DNA from 2 places in the Vulcanococcus sp. DEBay_Sum22DG08_74 genome. Region 2 is predicted to be linked to the other one. Evidence: riboswitches for the same ligand, from Rfam matches in the RefSeq annotation. Region 2 holds a riboswitch; the other holds the start of a gene.

Region 1 (9,695 bases), on a different contig from region 2:
GCATGGCGGAGACCCCCGAGCTGGACCTGCGTGGGGTGTTCATCGGTAGTGAGGGAACCCTGGGGATTGCGACGGCCATCACCCTGCGCCTGTTGCGGCAACCGGCCTGCGTGGCGGTGCTCTTGGCGGACTTCGCCTCGATGGAGGCGGCGGGCGAGGCCGTGCGTCTGGTGACCGCCGCTGGGGTCCTGCCGGCGGGCATGGAAATCATGGATCGCCGCTGCATCCATGCGGTCAATGACTTCTTCGGCGTGGATGAGTACCCCCGCGAGGCCGCAGCTGTTCTGTTGGTGGAACTCGACGGGCACCCCCTGGAGGTGCAGGAGTCGGTGCAGATGGCCGCGGAGCTCTGCCGGGAGGCCGGAGCCGGTGGGGTCCGTGAGGCCTGGAGTCAGGAAGAGCGCGATCGCCTTTGGAAGGGCCGCAAGAGTGCGATTTCAGCCCTGGGCCGCCAATTCCCCAATTACTACCTGCAGGACGGGGTGGTGCCGCGGACGGCCCTGCCGCGGGTTTTGGCGGCGATTGAACGACTGAGTGAGGAGCACGGTCTGGCGGTGGCCAACGTCTTCCATGCCGGTGATGGCAACCTCCACCCCTTGATCCTGTATCGCGCCGATGAGCCCGGCGTGAACGAGCGGGTCACGGCCTTGGGGGCAGCCATCTTGAAGCTCTGCCTCGATGCTGGCGGCAGCATCAGTGGTGAACACGGGGTGGGCAGCGACAAGCGCTGCTACATGGACTGGATGTTCAGTCCTGATGACCTTGAGACGATGCAACTAGTGCGGCGGGCCTTTGATCCAGACGGCCTGGCCAACCCCGGCAAGATCTTCCCCACCCCGAAGAGCTGCGGAGAATCGGCCCGTCGCTGGGTGGAGCTGAAGGAGGAGGGCCAGCGCCTACCCGAGGGGGTCGAGCTCTACTAGGGCCAGCTGTCCTCGTCTTCGTCCTCTTCCGGCGGCCAGGCCAGGTTCACCACCACCGGGGCATGGTCACTGGGTTGGACATTGCCGCGGGGCTGTTTGTCGATGACGCAGCCGGTGGCGCAGCCCAGGAGCTCCTCTGAGAGATAGATGTGGTCGATGCGCCAGCCCAGGTCCCGGTCCCAGGCCCCGCTGCGGTAGTCCCACCAGCTCCAGTGCCCACTGCCCGGTTCAAAGACACGAAAGACATCCGTGAGGCGATCGGCGAGGGCGGCGCGCAGGGCTGTGCGCTCTGGATCGCTGGCCATGATCGTGCCGCTGAGGCGTTGCGGGTCCGGTAGATCCCGGTCCTCCAAACCGATGTTGAAGTCCCCCACCATGCAGAGCGGATCCCCTTGCTCCTCCTGCACCGCCAGGTAGCGCTGCAGGCAGGCCAGCCACTCAAGCTTGTAGGGGTATTTCTCGCTCTTCAGGGAGCTGCCATTGGGGACGTAGAGGTTCAGGATCCTCACCCCATCGACCATTCCGCTGATTACCCGTTTTTGTTCGCTGAGCGGCCCCGCGTCCGGGAGCAGGGCGTCGAAGCCCACCTGGACGTCCTCCAGCGGCTCTCGGCTGATCAGGGCGACGCCGTTGTAGGCCTTCTGTCCGCTGATGGCGCAGTGGTAGCCGATCTGCTCAAAGGCCTGCAGCGGGAACAGGTCGTCGCTGACCTTGGTCTCCTGCAGGCAGAGCACATCCGGTTCATGGGTCTGCAGCCAGGCCAACACTTGATCCAGGCGGGTCCGCACGGAATTGACGTTCCAGCTGGCGATGCGCATCGATGGGAGGTGGCTTGGGGCTGCTCCTAGCATTCCCGCCAAGCTGTTCGATCGAAGTGCCATGTACCGGGGACTCACCGCGGCCTTGATCGCGGCCGCCGCAGTGCTGCCCCTCGCGGCTCGCGCCCAGTCCGGCAACACGAACCTTGCTCCCGAGCCGAGCGTTTTTGATCAGGGCCCCGGTGGCACCAGTCGAAAGGGCGGGTCGCTGCTGGACAGCACGAATCCGATCGACCTGATGAACAAGCTGCGGCGCAGCTCGGCGATGGATGACGCCACCGACCCCGGCGACGCCATTGACGCGGCACTGCGTCAGCTCGACAGCCAGGCGGCTCCCCCTAGCTCTGGGGCTTCTTCTCCGCTGGTGACGGCTCCTTAGCGCTCTTTTTGTTCTCCCTGAGGCTGTCGAGTCCCCAGCTGGCGGCGACACGATCCAGGCGTGGGTCTTTCTTTTCCGGTTGCCTGGCCTGGGCGTCCGCCAGGGCCTGACCAGCTCCCGCGAGGTCGCCTTGGTCTTGTTTCAGCAAGGCAATGGCAAGAAGAGGTCTGGGGTCTCGCGGGAAATCTTTGGCGAGCTGTCCATAGAGGGCTAAGGCGTCCGCGCTCTTTCCTTGCCGCTGGCGCAGATCACCCAGCAGTAGGCCAAGACCCAGCTTTTGTGGCTGGGGGGTGGGTTTACTGCTGGCCTCCAGCAGGGTCTTGAGCTGGGCCTCGGCTTCGGCGCCGCGCCCCTGCTCCAGTTGGATCAGGGTGAGCAGTTGCAGCGCTTCAATCCGATCGGGCTTGAGGTTGAGGATCTGGCGTAACTCCCGCTCAGCCCCGGGGCGGTCGTTGTTGTCGCGGCGGAGCTCCGCCAGCAGCAGACGCAGCTGCCAGTTCTGAGGCTGCTGATCGGCCAGGCGCTCCAGCACGAGGCTGGCCTCCTGGGATTGACCTTGCTGAATCAACAGATCGATGAGCCGCTGCTGATCCGCGTTGCTGGCGGATCCGTCGCCGAGGCGGGCTTGCAGCAGGGCAATTTGGCGCTCATTGCTGCCCTCGGGGCTGCCCTGGGCTTTGAGGGCTTGGTGCTGACCCAGCAGCCAGCCGCCGGTGAGTGACACCGTCACCAGCCCCGATGCCACCAGGGCGATGAGCACGCCATCGCGCTGGTTGGTGCGGCCGCGTGCCGGCATCGAGGAACCTGCAAGTGGGCCTCAGTCTGGGCCCTTTTTGCAAGCTCGGTACATTGTCCAGCGGGCGATGGATTTCACGAGCGCCCAGAGGGTTTCAGCCACGATGCGTCAACACCCCATTTCCCCGGTCACAGAACCGATGCAGTACCGCGCCATCGGCGTGGTGCGGGGGACTTACGTGCCGGCTGATGCAGATCAGCTCACCCGTGGAGTGATCCAGACCGAGGACGGCTCAGAGATTGATGCCGTTGTCCTTGGACGCGTGCTGACGCTGATGCGCCGTCACTTGGACCTGAGCAAGCCCCACCTCTGGGTGGCCTATCCCCGTTTCCGCGATCCTGATCAGCTCCATCTCCAGCTGGTGGGGGTCTGGGAACCCAGCACCCTCTCCCCCGAGGAGAGTGCCGATGAGGGGGATGACCTGCCCGAAGGTGATGGTTATTTCTCGGTGCGCGGCGAGCTGATCTACACCCGTCCAGAGGACGGTGATCTGGTCGTCAAGATTCGCCAGCAGCCCAGGCCTGACGGTCGCCGCCCAACCCCGTTCAAACTCCAGCTGAAGGGCCAGGTGGATCCCGCCCATCTGCGCCACTTCGTTTCATTGGATCTGCGCCGCGAGGGTCAAACCCTGCAGGTTGAGAACCACGAAGTCATTGCTCCTGTGCCCCAACGGGCCGGCCGCGGTCGCGGCGGTCCCCGCGGTGCTCGCCGCTAGGTGCGTCTGGCCAGCTCCGATCAGGGATCAACGGCGGCGTTGCGGGCCGGTGTTGCTGTGGCGGGCATCAGTGTTGTCTCCGTTGTGGGCCCTGTGCTGGGCCTCTCCCCCTGGCTGATTGCCGGAGCGGCCGGTGGGGCACTGACGGCCCTGACGCTGGATGCAGCTCGCTTCGGTGGCCTGGGGGGCCATCTGTTGGCAGAGGCCCTGCCCTTTGGTCTGGGTCGCTCACGGCTGAGACGGATTGCTGTGCATGAGGCCGGACACCTGCTGCTGGCCGCAGAGAACCAGTTGCCGGTGAAGCAGGTTCTGGTGGGCAGCCGCGCCTGTTTGCGCCATGGTTTGCGCGTGAACGGCAGCACCGAATTGGAACCTCCCGCCCAGGTGAAGATGCCGCTGGAGGATCTGCGGCGTTGGAGCCGGGTGCTTCTGGCCGGGATGGTGGCGGAGGTGGTCGAGTACGGCGGCTCCCGCGGCGGTGCCGATGACCGGGCTCTGCTGGGACGGCTCTGGGGCCTCTCCGGACACGATGTGATGACGGCCCAAAACGAGCAGCGTCGCGCCCGCCGCGAGGTGCAGCAGTGGCTGGAGCAGCACCGCGAGCAGCTTCAGGCCAGCGCGGAGCAGCTTCTGCAGGAGGCCTGATGGGATCCCTGGCGGTGGTGGATTGCCCGACGGGATTGGCCGGGAACATGCTCCTGGCGGCCCTGTTCGACTGCGGACTGCCTGAGGAGGTGGTCCACCAACCCCTGGCGGCCTTGGGTTTGGCTGGGCTCTATCGCCTGCAGCTGGAGGAGCGCCGCAGCGCAGGATTGCGTGGCTTGCATCTGCAGGTGGAGCTGCTGGAGCGGCAGCCCCCTCACCGCCATTGGGCCGGCCTCAAGGAGCAGATTCAGGCAGCCGATTGGCCGCCGGCACTCCGTGAGTCGGTGTTGAGGGTCTTTGGGGTGCTGGCGGAGGCGGAAGGAGCGGTCCATGGCCACCCGCCCGAGCAGGTGCATTTCCATGAGGTGGGGGCCCTGGATGCCCTGGTGGATGTGGTCGGCGTCTGCGCTGGCTTGCAGCACTTCGGGGTTGAGCGCCTGATCTGCAGTCCTCCACCCGCTGGCCATGGCCAGGTCAAGAGTGCCCACGGCCTGCTGCCGGTGCCGGTGCCCGCGGTGCTGGAGCTGGCCACGCGCCATGGGGTTCCGCTCGCCACGAGTGCGGGCTTTCCTCCAGCGGAATTGACGACGCCGACGGGATTGGCCCTGATGGTGGCCTGGGCAGAGTGCTTCGCGCCGGCGCCGTCCCTGCGTCCGAGCCGGCTGGGGATCGGGCTGGGCACGCGCGAGTTGGATCGCCCGAATCAGTTGCGCCTGCTCCTGGCTGAGGCGGATGTCCCCGCTAGCAGCGCGCCCGAGTTGCAGACCGTTGTGCAGCAGCAGGCCCAGATCGACGATGCCACCCCGGAGGATGTGGCCTTCCTCCAGGAGGCCCTGCGGGAGGCCGGGGCGTTGGAGGTCTTTGCCCAGCCGGTCGTGATGAAGAAGGGACGCGCGGGCAGCTTGATCACAGCATTGGCCTGGCCGGAGCAGGCGGAGGCCCTGCGGGCGATCTGGTGGCGCTATGGCAGCAGCCTGGGGGTGCGTGAGCAGCAGCAGCAGCGCTGGGCCCTGCCTCGGCAGATTGAGCAGCGGCAGACGCCCTGGGGGCCCGTGCGCTTCAAGCGCTCCATCCGGCCCGATGGCAGCGTGCTCTGCAAGCCGGAACTGGAGGACTTGATTCCCTTGGCGCAGCAGCGGCAGCTGCCCCTGGATCAGCTGCGCGCAGAGCTGCTCCGCTGGCTGGAGGAGCAGCCGTGATCCAGCGGCTGAGGGGGCTCTCTCTGCCTGGGGGCGCCCGGCTTTGGGTGAGTGCGGCGAGCTTTGCTTTTGTTCTGACGGCCGTGGTCTCCCACGGCAGCCAGCTCTTGCAGCTCAGCCTGGATCGTCAGTCCTGGCTCTGGCTCGCCTTGGGCCTCGGGCTGAGTGCCTTGAGCCTGGTGGTCAATGGCTTGGCGTGGGGAGTGGTGCTGCGCTGGTTCGGTGCGGCACCGCGCTGGACGCCTGTGCTGCTGCTCTTCCTCGAGTCGAATCTGCGCAAGTACCTGCCCGGTGGGGTGTGGCACCTGGTCACGCGGGTTCGGGCCCTGCGCGCTGGTGGACCCTGCCGCCAACCCCTGAGTGGTCGGCAGGCCCTGGGGACCGTCCTGCTGGATCCGCTTTTGATGGCGGCGGCGGCCTTGGCCCTGGTGGCCCTGGGGGGAGGGCTGGGTCTGTTGGGCCTGCTGCCTTTGCTGGCCCTGGTGCCGCGTTGGTTAAACCCTCTGCTGGAGCGTCTGGAGCGCCGCCGCGCCCAAGCCCTGGAGGTTGATCCCGCCGGCCTGACTCCAGGGAGCCTGCGCTTGCCGGGCTATCCCTGGCTGCCCCTGCTGGCGGAGTTGGTCTTTGTTCTCTGCCGCTTCGGAGGCTTCGCCTGCTGCGTTCAAGCCTTTGACCTCAGCGTTCAACTGAGCTGGTGGGGCTGGTTGTCCGGGTTCGCCCTGGCCTGGACGGCTGGGCTGGTGGTGCCTGCTGCCCCTGGGGGGCTGGGGGTGTTTGAGGCGGTGTTGGTGCTGCGCCTGGCGGTGTCGGTCCCCGAGGCTCCCCTGCTGGCGGTGGCCCTGAGCTACAGGCTCGTGGTGTCCCTGGCGGATTGTCTGATGGCCGCCGCTGCCCGCCGGGACCTGGCGGCGCTTCGCAACAGTGGGTATTGTTGAGAAGTGCCCTGAGAGAGCGTCTTGCCCGCTGGTCCCGTCTCCCCGGTGCAGGCCGATGCCTTACGCAGCTCGCTGCATGACCGCGGACAGCGTCTGACGCCCCAGCGGCAACGGGTCTTGGCCCTGTTTGAGCGCCTGGGCGAGGGAAGTCATCTCAGTGCCGAGGAGGTGCATCAGCGCCTGCTGAAGGCGGAGGAGCGGGTCTCCCTGGCCACGGTGTATCGCACCTTGCGGCTACTGAGCTCGATGGAGCTGCTCTGCGAATTGGAGCTGCCCGAAGGGGGCCGGCGCTTTGAGCTGGCCAGTGATGAGGCCCACCGGGACCACCACCACTTGGTCTGTGCCCGCTGCGGACACACCGAGGAGTTTGAAAGCGAAGCGGTGCTTCAGGCCGGCGGTGAAGCAGCGGCTCTACACGGCTTTCAGCTGCTGAATTGCGTCTTGAACGTGCGGGCGCTCTGTCCCGCTTGTTCCCAGCAGGAGGACGAGGTTTGATCAGCGGCGGTTGACCCGGACCGGCACGAGCGACGGTTGCATCAAACCGCCGCCGCCGTTGTCATCGTCCGAGTCGGTGGCGAGCCAGAAAATCAGACCGACGAGCCCCAGAACCGTTGTGAGTGCAGTGAACTCGGCCATCCGGGGGATGCGGTTCGACACACCATAACGGCGTTTTTCGCTTCTGCTGTCGCGGATGCTGCAGCTCAGAGGGGTGCAATCGCCAGCAGACCGCCGGCCAGCACCAGCAGCCCGGCCCCGAGGCTGGCCAGCTTGCGGTCAAACCGCTGGCTCAGCCAGGCGCTGCCGCCCACCACCGCAGCGGAGCTCAGCAGGGCGCCAATCCACCAGAAGGAGCTGCCACTGGATTCCAGGCCGTGGAGCATGGCGTGCAGGGCGACGGCCCCGCCAACGGTGAGGGCCAGGATCGAACGGCCGCAGTGACCGCGCAGCACCAGAACAAGCACGGCAGCAACAGCCGAGATTGCCAGTGCTGCCAGCACTTCAGCCCCGGGTAGTTGCCCGCCAAAGCTGCCCACGATCGAACCCAGCAGCGCGCCAGCAACGGCAGTCGTCAGCAACGGGCGCCCGGCCTGGGCAACACAGAGACCGACGGTCACCAGCATCAGCAGGTGATCCAGTCCCAGCAGGGGGTGCAGGGCGCCACCCATGACGCCATGGTCGGCGCTGCCATGGGCACCGGCCGGGAGCATGGAGAGCAGGCTCAGTCCCAGTCCAGCTGCAGTGCTGGTGAGCAGCGATCGGGTCAGTTTCGAGTTCATGGCAGATCCGGTCCGCGCCGGTGCTGAGGTTTTTTTGGGGGGGTGAGGGCGGCGAGCGTTCTGACTGAGGAGCGGGCGCTCCCATCACAGCTGCGGGACAGTGCCGGAGTCACACCGGACTTTCCTCGTTGCCTTCCTGGGCTGGGTCCAGGAAACCGCTGCTCGGATTATCGCTTCAGGAGAAGCCCTTGCCGGCATCTTTGGCGACGCAGGCCTGAAGTTGCTTGCGGATCTTGGCGTGGTCGAGGTTTTTGCCGATCACGACCAATTGGTTTTTGCGGTCGCTGGGCTTGCTCCACTCGCTGTCGTCGATGGAGAAACGCTTGCCGGCCAGGTGGAAGACGTGGCGCTTGCTGCTCTCGTTGAACCAGAGGATTCCCTTGGCCCGGAAGACCCCCGCAGGCAGCTGGTTGTCGAGGAAGTTCTGAAACTTCCGCAGGGAAAAGGGCCCCTCGGCATTGAAGGAGAGGGACGTGAATCCCTCGATGGCGAGGTGATCCGCGTGGGAATGGTCGTGGGAGTGCCCGTGATCGTGACTGTGATCGTGTGAATGACCGTGGTCGTGCTCGCAGTGCCCGTGGTCGTGATCGCAGTTGCTGTGGTCCTGGTGGTCGTGGGAATGATCGTGGTCGTGCTCATGGACGCAGTGACCGTGGTCGTGGTCGCAGTCGTCGTGGTTTTGCTGCGCAGCCACCTTGTCGCTTTCGAAGAGGCCCACGCTGAGCAGCAGCGGCAGATTGACCTCCCCTTTGACCGAGCGCAGGATCCGCGCATCGGTTTTGATCTCCCGCAGCTTGTCTTCCACCGCAGTGAGGCGCTCCTCGCTCACGAGGTCGCACTTGTTCAGCAGAAGGATGTCCCCATAGACCACCTGGGCCCGGGCCACCTCCCCATCGAGGATCTCGTCGCTGAAGTTCTCAGCATCGACCAGGGTGATGATCGAGTCGAGCCGGGTCTGATCCCGTAGATCGCTGCCGAGGAAGGTCATGGCCACCGGCAGCGGGTCAGCCAGTCCAGTGGTCTCCACCACCAGATAGTCGACCGGATCTGGGCGATCGAGGATCCGGTAGACGGCGTCCAGCAGCTCTCCATTGATGGAGCAGCAGATGCAGCCATTGCTGAGTTCGACCATGTCCTCGCCGGTGGCGATGATCAGGTCGTTGTCGATGCCGATCTCTCCAAACTCGTTGACCAGCACAGCGGTTTTGACGCCCTGCTGGTTGCTGAGGATGTGGTTGAGCAGCGTGGTTTTTCCTGCGCCAAGGAAGCCCGTGAGGATGGTCACGGGAAGCCCGCTGGGGGCCTGTTCCATCAGGCTGCTGCTCATGGTGAAGGCGGCTTGCTGCGGCTGGGATCGATCCCCTCAGTCTGGGACGTGGCCTGCAGCTTTAGACGCTGCTCAAGCCACAGGCCTTCAGATAGGTCTGGTCGATGGTTTGGCTTTCGGCTGAGCTGGTGAGGTCCTTGTAGGTCTTGGCCGCGGCTTTGGCTCCAGCGCCATCGCCATCGGAGAGGGCATCGAGCATCGCGTTAATCACGCCGAGTTCCTGTTGCTCGAGCTTGAGGTAGGCCGCTTGGGCGCTTTTGCAGGGGCCATCCTTGAGATCGGCCTGAATGCTCTGCAGAGCGTCGGTGTAGCTCGTGGCGGTCGCCCGGGTCTGTTTGATCAGGGCCTCATGGTCGTGGTCATCTTCAGGATCAAAGCGATCGGGAGAGAGCTCGATCGCGGCCAGGAGATGGCCTTCCAGGGCTGTGATGGCTCCCTCGTTGTAGGCATAGACCTCTTTTTGCGGGCCGCTCATTGCGGACTGGTCTGCGCTGGGCGATTGGCAGGCGGCGAGGGCGAGTAGGCCGCTGGCGAGTGCCGCGGCATGGACGGCTGAGCGACGTGGGAAGGACATCGGCTCTCGAGAGGGCGGGGAGTTGGTTTCAGGCTGATCAGGAATGGCCAACACGGCAACGGGCCAACCCTTAACCCGAGACTGAGAACCGTTATCGTTTCCGGAGC
Region 2 (9,695 bases):
AGACCCGTGATCCGGTCTGCCACATCGCCGAGGGCGGTCAACAGGATGATCGGGACCTCCGACTGGGCACGAATGCGCTCGGTCACGGCAAAACCGTCGAGCTCCGGCATCATCACGTCGAGAACCACGACATCCGGTTCTGATGCGCGGAAATGCTCGAGTGCCTGGGCTCCGTTCTCGGCAAGGGTCACTTCGTGACCAAGCATCACCAGGCGGGTCTCAAGGATTCGACGAATGTTCTCTTCGTCATCTGCGACCAGGATCTTGAGGGGAGCGGTCGTCGTCGCTTCAGTCATCAAGAGGGGATCAGATGCTGTTCTGAATCAACGAATAGCCGAGTGGGTTCCCGTTTATGAAGGAACAACAGGCTTTGTAACGAAGCCGCAGCGGGACTGTCCCTGACTGCTTAGTTCTCCTGTTCTGTGAAGGCATCCAGCAGAACGGGCACCGTCACGATCGGGTCAAAGCTCGTAATCGCAGGCTGCGGAGTGGGCTCGGCCTGACGGCGGAAACGATTCGAACTGGTCCGACTGGGGGCCGGCGAGCTCGCCTGAGGGGAGGCGCTTGGTTGGTCCGCCTCGGAGCGGCGACGGATTGGATTACGCCGGGTCGCCTCTGGACGGGTCGTGGACAGTGGCCGCTGGATCGGTTGGTCCTTCAACTCCCCGCGGAGCTGGTTCAGTAGCCGAAAATGGCCGGTGGTGTTGTATTTCCGCAGCAGCGACGGATCCCAAGCCATTAGCGCTGGTCTGTAAGACCCTCAGCCTATTGGGCAGCGCGGGTGCAGGAGAAGCGTGATAAATTGTTGCGGTGACAACTGGAAGTCGATCCGGGTTCGGGTTAACCGAAACGTTGGGTCTAATCCCTGTCTCCACCAATCATTTCACGGATTATGTCGAGGCTCGTCGGTCTTCAGGCTCCTGACTTCACCGCCACTGCAGTGGTCGATCAGGAATTCAAGGAGGTGACCCTCTCCTCATACCGCGGCAAGTACGTGGTGCTGTTCTTCTACCCCCTGGATTTCACCTTCGTCTGCCCGACGGAGATCACGGCCTTCTCCGATCGCTACAGCGAGTTCTCCAGCCGTAACTGTGAAGTCCTGGGCGTCTCCGTGGACAGCCAGTTCTCTCACCTCGCCTGGGTGCAGACCGACCGTAAGAACGGTGGTCTCGGCGACATCGCCTATCCCCTGGTCGCTGACCTGAAGAAGGACATCGCCCGTTCCTACGAGGTGCTGGACGAGGAAGCCGGTGTGGCCCTGCGCGGTCTGTTCATCATCGATCCCGATGGTGTGATCATGCAGAGCACCATCAACAACCTGCCCGTCGGCCGCAGCGTTGACGAGACCCTGCGTCTGCTCCAGGCCTTCCAGCACATCCGCAACCACCCCGACGAGGTCTGCCCCGCCAACTGGACCCCTGGCGAGAAGACCATGAACCCCGATCCCGTGAAGAGCAAGGAGTTCTTCGCTGCTGTGAACTGATCCCCAGTTCCCATCGATCTACGGGGGCCGAGAGGCCCCCTTTTTTATGTTCAATCAGGGGCTGCCAGGCTCAGTTCCCCTGTCGCACCGTCCAACTGCGCTGGAACGCCGAGGGGAAGTGCCATGTTGGGCCGCCCGTGGCCGACTGGTAGCTGATGCACCAGCGGGATACCCAAGTTGCCGAGCCGCTCCTCGAGGATCTCCTCCATTGAGAAGTCCCCTGGCAAGACATCGTCCTCAGCCCAGCTGAAGCGCCCTAGGCCAATCCCCCGCACACCATCGAGCAACCCTGAGCTGCGCCACTGCGTGAGCTGCCGATCGACGCGATAGGGAGCTTCACCGGTGTCCTCCAGCACCAAGATCTTGTCCCGCAGGGCGGGAAGCCAAGGCGTACCGATCAAGCTCGTGGCAATGGTGAGGTTGCTCACCACCAGTGCTCCGCGGGCGATGCCTGGCCGTAGACGCCGGCCCTGAAGGGATGCCACAGGCCTCCCCTTGAGCAGAGAAGACAGGCGTTCCCACTGAAGGTCCGATCCGCCAAACCAGCCATGCACCCCACCGCAACTGCCTGCGGCGAGTTGGGCGAGGAGCACCGCTGAGCAATCTGAAAACCCAACACACCAGCGTGGGGTGGCCGGGATGGACCAGCCCTGCTCGAGCACGCGTGCACTGCCCCAGCCCGCCCCGACCAAGAACAGTGCATCAATGGAGGGATCGAGCCAGGCCTGCCGCAGGGAGGAGGCGCGCTGCTCATCCGTCCCGGAGAACCAACGCCACTGGCCCAAGAGTTCAGGCGGAGTGAGAAGCCTCCAACCCTCCTGCCGGCAGCGCCGCCGCAGGAGCTCCAACGTCGGATCCTCTCGCTCAAGCCAGGTGCCTGGTGCGAGCGCTGCAATCCGTGCTCCCGGCTTCAACGGTGCCGGGCCGCGCTGCGTCGCTGCTCGGGAGCGGGCAGCCAGGGGAACCGCTGCCGCTAGTGCCCCAAGGAGCAGCTCACGGCGGCGCCAGGGTTTCATCCCAACAGGCTGGCCAACAGACGGCGTCCATCGACCCCACCGGTCGCTGGGTCACAGGCCCGTTCGGGGTGGGGCATCAGGCCGAGCACATTGCCCTGGGCATTGGTCAGGCCAGCCACGTCGGCGACGGAGCCGTTGGGATTCCGGCAGTAGCGCAGCACCACCTGGCCTTGGTCCTCAAGGGCCTTGAGGTCATCGGGAGCGGCCTGGTAGCGCCCCTCTCCATGGGCGATAGGGAAATTCACCACCTCGCCGCTGCTGTAGCCCTGCAGCCAGCTGCACTGGCCCGGCTCAACGCGAAGATCCGTGGGCTCGCAGATGAAGTGGAGTTTCTGGTTACGGGTCAGGGCGCCTGGCAAGAGGCCCATCTCGGTCAGCACCTGGAAGCCATTGCAGATTCCCAGCACGCGACCGCCGCGCTTCGCGAAGGCCGCGACTTCCTCCAGCACAGGGGCGAAGCGCGCAATCGCTCCGCAGCGCAGGTAGTCGCCGTAGCTGAATCCGCCTGGAATCACCACGGCATCAAGACCACTCAGATCCCGCTCCTCATGCCAGAGGAAGCGGGTTTCGATGCCCAAACAGCCCTGGGCTGCCCACTGGACATCCCGGTCACAGTTTGAGCCGGGAAAAACAACGACACCAAGGGTCATGGCTCAGGCTCCAGCGCTGGAGTCGTCCTTGAGCTCGAGGGTCCAGTCCTCGATCACGGGATTGGCCAACAACCGGTCACTCAACAGCTCCAACTGCTGACGGGCGGTCTGGGCGTCAGGAGCCTCAAGCTCCACCTCCACGGCCTTACCGATCCGCAATTTGCCGATGCCATCGACACCCAGGCGTGAGGCAGCGGCTCGGGTGGCTTCACCAGCGGGATCGAGCACGGAGGGCCTCAGGGAGACCAACACACGGGCAGAGAAGACGGGCACCTGAGCTCTAGGTGGGGTTTGTTAAATCTTGGCAGGCCGGCTGACGCTGGACCCGGCTGTGGTCAGGTTGGAGGGGGTCCTAAGGGGTCGCCGTGGATCGCTTGCCGCTGCTGACTGGGCTGCTGACAGCCTGGGCACTCCTCACCACCCAGGTCGCCAAAGGGGAGGAACCCTTTTCGCTTCCGCTCGAATGCCAGCTCGAATCGGCCCGTTGGCAGCCCTGCACGCTGACCGTTGAACGGCTCGGGGAGCACTGGTGGCTCCAGGTCGGTGGGCGCCGACTGGACTTTCACCACGATGGACGGGGACAGATCGAACTTCAGGAGGCGGCAAGAGAGCCCCGGCTTGTTCAGCCCCACTGGAGATCTGAGCAGGCCCTCTGCTGGGGGGGCATCTGCGCCAAAGGAGCCTTGCCGCTGGACTAGCCCAGACCGGCGATCAACTGATCCTTCAGGGCTGAACCCTTGAGGGACAGGCCCAGGGCGACAAGCTCCAGACCGTCGTCGTTGGGGCGCTCCAGCCGCGAACCGCTGTCAAACCAACACTCCAGACGCGGGCCAACCGCCTGGATCTGCAGCGGGTGGGTTTTACCAGGAAGCCAAGCCCGTCCTTTGAGACGCAGCAGGCCTTGGTCTGTAATGCAAGCCGGCAACAGGGCTTCGAGCTGGGCTTTGCTGGTCACTCCCTGCCACTGGAAGGCAACCGACTCCATCGCCACGTGGGTGTGGTCATGGTGATCGTGGTCGTGGTCGTGGTCGTGGTCGTGGTCGTGGTGATGATCGTCGTCGTGTTCGGGGCGATCGAGTCCCATCAGCAGAGCCGCTGGGACGTCGCCGCGGGCCATGGGCAGAACAGACACGCCGCTGCGGACCTGGTCGCTCAAGCGGCGGCGGAGACGGTCGACGGCCTCCTCGCTTAAACAATCCGCCCGGCTCATCAGCACGAGATCGGCGGCCTCGAGCTGATCGTCGAAGAGCGCGTTGATGTCACTGAGGTGATCCAGGCTTGGATCGGCCTGTCGTTGGGCCTCGAGGGCACTGGGATCGGCAACGACACTTCCGCCACTCAATGCCTCACCGTCGACAACGGTCACCACGCCCGTCACACGGGTCTTGGTGCGAATCTCAGGCCAGCGGAAGGCCTGCACCAGGGGCACGGGCAGGGCGAGGCCACTGGTTTCGACGACGATTCCATCGAGTTGGTCAGCGCGCTGCAGCAACTGCTGCATGACCGGCAGAAACTCGTCCTGGACGGTGCAGCAGAGGCAACCGTTGGCCAGCTCAACGACCCGTCCGTCGAGCTCATCCTCAGGGCAAAAGCCGCAGCTGCGAATCAGATCGCCATCGATCCCCACCTCACCAAACTCGTTCACCAGAACGGCAAGCCGCAGGCCACTGGAGACCAGCAGCTGACGCAACAGTGTCGATTTACCAGCGCCAAGAAACCCGGTCACCACCGTGACCGGGAGGCGTGATGCGGGTGCCACAGTCATGGTCAGGCGACGAGCGCGGTCCAGGTGAAGGCGGCGCCGATGCCGACCATCACACCGGCGAGGAGCTGTTTCTGGCTCAGCGGGAGCTCCTGGCTGAAGCGACGCAGGCCAACGAGGGAGAGGGTCAACAGAGCGCCTTGGCTGAGCAACAAACCCAGCAGGTAGAAGGCAATGGGGGTGGACTCCCAGCCAATCACCGAGGCGCTGAGCACATAACCGTGCAGAGCGAAGGCGGGAATCAAGCTGAGGGCAGGAAGACGGCCCACGATCACGAGGCCCTCGACCACCAGGGAGAGGGAGACCAGTGCCTCGGCACCAGGCAGACCGGGCAACCAAAGACCCAGTGCCGTGGCGCTGAGGCCCACCAGCAGCAACGCCATGGTCCAACGCATGGAGCGTTGAAAGCCGACCAGGGCCAGGGCAATCAGAAAGAGCAGATGGTCAGGCCCCAGCAGCGGGTGGGCCAGACCACTGATCAATCCACTCACCGGTGAGGGAACCAGCGCCATGGACTCCATCGGGTGATGGGCCAGAGCTGGCGCGGCAGAGAGGGAAGCCAGCAGGAGCGCAGGGGCCCCGAAACGCTTGAACATCAATAGGACTGGTCCGCGCCAGGTGATTTATGGGAGTGAACCGGCGGGCGTTCTGACTGGAGCCCTGGGGACAGGACTCTTCACAGCTGCGGGACAGCGCCGGAATCACACCGGACTTTCCCCGTTTCCTCCTCGGGCTGATCCCCCGAAGAACCGGAGCACTGAGCCTAAGCGCTGATTAACGACAGGCCAGGCTTTCGCGGGTATCGACACCCGTACGTGGATTGACGCCGCTGGCCCGGGCACAAAGGGCCTTCTGCTGCGGAAGGTCCAGAACCGCGTCGGTGAAGTCCGTGCCTTCGATGACCGCGCCGGTGAACTTGCTGTTCATCAGCATCGCGTTGCGAAAGACCGCACCGCTGAGGTCAGCGTTGTCAAAGCGGGTGGCGAAGGCCACGGCATCCTCGAGATCAGCCGCCGAGAGGTTGGCGTTTTGCAGATTGGCGGTGTTGAACACGGCCCCGCGCAGGTCGGTCTCACTGAGGTCAAACCCCTCCATGGAGGCTTTTAGAAACTCCTGCTGCTGAAGGTTTCGGCCGTGCATGTCCGGTTGCAGGTCCTGAGCGCTGCGCTGACCACGTAGTTCGGGGGCGGTAATCGCCAAGGCCGGGGAGGCGACTGGAAGAACAGAGGCCAGCAGCAGAACAACGCCGAGGGCGAGGGTGCTCAATGAGCGGGCCACGAGCAACTGAATGAGCGCAACGAGGTTCCGCACTGCAGCTTTAACTTGGGCGCTCAAGTTATTGCAGGCGGATACCGGAGCGCGACCGATGAGCAAGACCCTTCGGGTGGTGGTCCCTCCCCATCCCCTCATTGGCCATTGGCTGACCGTGTTGCGGGATCGAGAGACCCCTCAGCCCCTCTTTGCAACGGCCATGGCCGAACTGGGTCGATGGTTGACCTATGAGGCCATGCGGGACTGGATTCCTTACCAGCGGGTGCAGGTGCAGACACCACTGGCCCAGACGGAAGGGACCATCGTTGACGGTTCGATTCCGGTACTGGCTGTGCCCATCCTCCGAGCTGGATTGGGGCTATGGGACGGAGCCAAGTCGGTGATCCCTAGCGCTGCCGTCGCCCACATGGGCCTGCAACGGGATGAGGCCAGCGGTCGCTGCCGGTGTTACTTCAACGGTCTTCCGGAGACCATCCCCGCCAATGCAGGGGTGCTGGTCTTTGAACCCATGGTGGCCACTGCTGGAACGCTCCTGAACGTGCTCGAACAGCTGGAGACCAAGGGGGTGACTGGCCAACGGGTGCGGGTGATCTCAACCCTTGCCGCCAGTCCCGGGTTGAAAACCCTCGGTGAGCGCTACAGCGATCTGACCATCTACACCGGCTGTATCGACGCCGAGTTGGACGATCAGCAGCGCATCGTTCCTGGCTTAGGTGACGCTGGCGACCGTCTGTATGGCAGGCCGCAGTCAGGCTTCGTAGGCTGAGGCAACTTCAAAGCAGGTCCACGCGATGTCCAACCGAGACGGCGGTTCAGGTTCTCTGAGCACCCTCTTGGTTGGTGCTGTGATCGGTGCCGCTGGCTTTGCCTGGTGGCTCTATTCCGAGGCTGAGCGGCGCCAGCAAAACACCCGGCAACAGCGAAGCCTGCGCCTAAGTCGGCTGGCCGATCACGACGATCAAGCCTTTGACCCCAACAGCGACCGCCCGGTGGTCCGGGAGGTTGAACTCCAGGACAAGGTTCAAGAGCTCAACCAAGCGATCGAAGACGTTCGCAGGCAGCTCGAGGGGCTGAGCCCCCAGAGCTGACAGGGCTCCTCGGTAGGTTGCTGGGAAGACAACCCCGCAGCCATGCTTCGCTCCGCCGCGATCACCCAGGGCATTCAGCGCTCCCCCAACCGCGCCATGTTGCGGGCTGTCGGTTTTGGAGACGCTGACTTCAACAAACCGATCATCGGCATCGCCAACGGCTACAGCACGATCACGCCCTGCAACCTGGGCCTCAACGATCTGGCCCGCCGGGCTGAGGATGCGGCTCACGCGGCGGGTGCCATGCCCCAGATGTTCGGGACCATCACCGTGAGTGATGGCATCTCGATGGGCACCGAAGGGATGAAGTATTCCCTGGTGAGCCGCGAGGTGATCGCGGATTCAATCGAGACAGCCGTGAACGGTCAGAGCATGGATGCGCTGCTCGCCATCGGCGGCTGCGACAAAAACATGCCTGGGGCCATGCTGGCCATGGCGCGGATGAATATCCCCTCGATCTTTGTCTACGGCGGCACGATCAAACCCGGAAAGCTCGGCGCCTGCGACCTCACCGTTGTGAGTGCCTTTGAGGCGGTGGGTCAGTTCAGCGGTGGACGGATCGACGAGCAGGAGCTCACGGCCATTGAGAAGAACGCCTGCCCTGGCGCCGGCAGTTGCGGCGGCATGTTCACCGCCAACACGATGAGTGCGGCCTTCGAAACCATGGGCCTGAGCCTGCCCTACAGCTCCACCATGGCTGCCGAAGATCCTGAAAAAGCCGATAGCGCTGCCCGCAGCGCGGAGGTGCTGGCTGAGGCGATCAAGGCCAACATCCTTCCCCGCGATCTGATGACCCGCGAGGCCTTTGAAAACGCCATCAGCGTGATCATGGCCGTCGGCGGCTCCACCAACTCCGTGCTCCACCTCCTGGCCGTGGCCCGCACCGCTGGCGTTGATCTCTCGATCGATGACTTCGAGACCATCCGCCAACGGGTGCCCGTGATCTGCGACCTCAAGCCCAGCGGCCGCTACGTCACCGTGGATCTCCACCAGGCCGGTGGCATCCCCCAGGTGATGAAGCTGCTGCTGGATGCCGGTCTGCTCCACGGCGATTGCAAAACGATCGAGGGCAAAACCCTCAAGCAGGTGCTCGCCGATGTTCCCGCGGTGCCCCCAGCCGGCCAAGACGTGATCCGGCCGCTGAGCAATCCGCTCTACGCCAAGGGACACCTGGCAATCCTCAAGGGCAACCTGGCCGAAGAGGGTGCCGTGGCCAAGATCAGCGGGGTGAAGAATCCGGTGATCACCGGCCCCGCCCGCGTGTTTGAAAGCGAGGAAACCTGCCTGGCCGCCATCCTCGATAAGCAGATCAACCCAGGCGACGTGGTGGTGGTGCGACAGGAGGGTCCCGTGGGTGGCCCCGGCATGCGCGAGATGCTCAGCCCCACCGCCGCGATCGTGGGCCAGGGCTTACTGGATTCCGTGGCCCTGATCACCGATGGACGCTTCTCCGGGGGCTCGTTTGGACTGGTGGTCGGCCATGTGGCGCCCGAGGCGGCCGTGGGCGGAACCATCGGTCTGGTCCAGGAAGGCGACAGCATCACCGTTGATGCCAGCCAACTGCTGATCCAACTCAATGTTGATGACGCCGAACTGGCCGCCCGCCGGGCCGCCTGGAGCAAGCCTGAGCCGAGGTACCGCACCGGTGTTTTGGGTAAGTACGCCCGGCTGGTGAGCTCCAGCAGCAAAGGTGCTGTGACCGACCAGCCTGACCTCTAGGCCTCGCCAGCAATCAAGGCGCGAATACGCCTGCAGAGGGCTTCAAGGGGGGCGCCGGCGCTGGGGCGTTCGCAGCGCTCCCCTGAGTTCGCTTGCATCCAGACGGGATGGCTGCCATGCCAAAGCATGGGTGCCTGTTCATCGGCCACCATGCTGAGCATCAGGTTCAGTTCGTCACCGCTGCGGTAGATCTCCAGCTCGAGATCGCGATCAGGGTGGCGAACCCCATCGGTGTCGCGCGCTTCGATCAAGAGACAGCAATCACTGCAGTCCCCGACGGTGGAGGGCGGTTCGCCACTGAAACGCAGGGCGTGGCGATAGGGCTTCAGGCAGACATCGGCGGCCTTGGCCAATTCGCTCAGGAGGGGTTCGAGGTCCACAGTCAGGCCACGGCTCGGATCGAGCGGAGCAGCAAGCGCAGGGCACCGGGCCGGAAGCCGGGATTACGGCCGCCCATGTCTCCAAATTTGGAATGCAAGATCTGAATTCTGGTCACCCGTGCGGGATCAAAGCGAAGGGGCAGGCCAACGGGGGTGGCCCGAACGCTGGGGGTGAGACGACTAAAGGGAATCGTCACCACAGAGGTGCCGTTGGGCCGGGTGGAGAACTCCGCCACCCAACGCAATCCACCTGGGATCAGTTCCGTGAGGCCGGCCACCCCATCACGGCTGGCCAGGGCCAGCTTGTAGCGGCGACCATCGCCAT

Evidence for each region. Region 2 has a riboswitch for cobalamin ahead of QZ184_RS05510 (HupE/UreJ family protein). Riboswitches for the same ligand answer to the same signal wherever they lie in the genome.
Region 1: it holds a riboswitch for cobalamin, as region 2 does, so the genes downstream of both, QZ184_RS04245 (HupE/UreJ family protein) here and QZ184_RS05510 (HupE/UreJ family protein) in region 2, are expected to answer to the same signal.

The regions. Positions count from the first base shown of each region.
Region 1 is NZ_JAFMKL010000020.1:8,728-18,422, forward strand. Features, by position in the region: gene QZ184_RS04195 (FAD-linked oxidase C-terminal domain-containing protein) at 1-923, shown strand, start outside; gene xth (exodeoxyribonuclease III) at 920-1,741, opposite strand; gene QZ184_RS04205 (hypothetical protein) at 1,803-2,120, shown strand; gene QZ184_RS04210 (tetratricopeptide repeat protein) at 2,080-2,916, opposite strand; gene QZ184_RS04215 (hypothetical protein) at 3,020-3,631, shown strand; gene QZ184_RS04220 (hypothetical protein) at 3,638-4,276, shown strand; gene larC (nickel pincer cofactor biosynthesis protein LarC) at 4,276-5,475, shown strand; gene QZ184_RS04230 (lysylphosphatidylglycerol synthase domain-containing protein) at 5,472-6,410, shown strand; gene QZ184_RS04235 (Fur family transcriptional regulator) at 6,432-6,905, shown strand; gene QZ184_RS04240 (hypothetical protein) at 6,906-7,046, opposite strand; gene QZ184_RS04245 (HupE/UreJ family protein) at 7,112-7,687, opposite strand; cobalamin riboswitch at 7,720-7,862, opposite strand; gene QZ184_RS04250 (GTP-binding protein) at 7,863-9,014, opposite strand; gene QZ184_RS04255 (hypothetical protein) at 9,076-9,588, opposite strand.
Region 2 is NZ_JAFMKL010000033.1:580-10,274, reverse strand. Features, by position in the region: gene rpaB (response regulator transcription factor RpaB) at 1-296, opposite strand, end outside; gene QZ184_RS05545 (hypothetical protein) at 407-739, opposite strand; gene QZ184_RS05540 (peroxiredoxin) at 893-1,483, shown strand; gene QZ184_RS05535 (LD-carboxypeptidase) at 1,534-2,499, opposite strand; gene purQ (phosphoribosylformylglycinamidine synthase subunit PurQ) at 2,496-3,149, opposite strand; gene purS (phosphoribosylformylglycinamidine synthase subunit PurS) at 3,153-3,422, opposite strand; gene QZ184_RS05520 (hypothetical protein) at 3,515-3,847, shown strand; gene cobW (cobalamin biosynthesis protein CobW) at 3,844-4,914, opposite strand; gene QZ184_RS05510 (HupE/UreJ family protein) at 4,917-5,507, opposite strand; cobalamin riboswitch at 5,532-5,680, opposite strand; gene QZ184_RS05505 (pentapeptide repeat-containing protein) at 5,686-6,222, opposite strand; gene upp (uracil phosphoribosyltransferase) at 6,278-6,949, shown strand; gene QZ184_RS05495 (hypothetical protein) at 6,975-7,271, shown strand; gene ilvD (dihydroxy-acid dehydratase) at 7,314-8,990, shown strand; gene QZ184_RS05485 (hypothetical protein) at 8,987-9,370, opposite strand; gene QZ184_RS05480 (CIA30 family protein) at 9,373-9,695, opposite strand, start outside.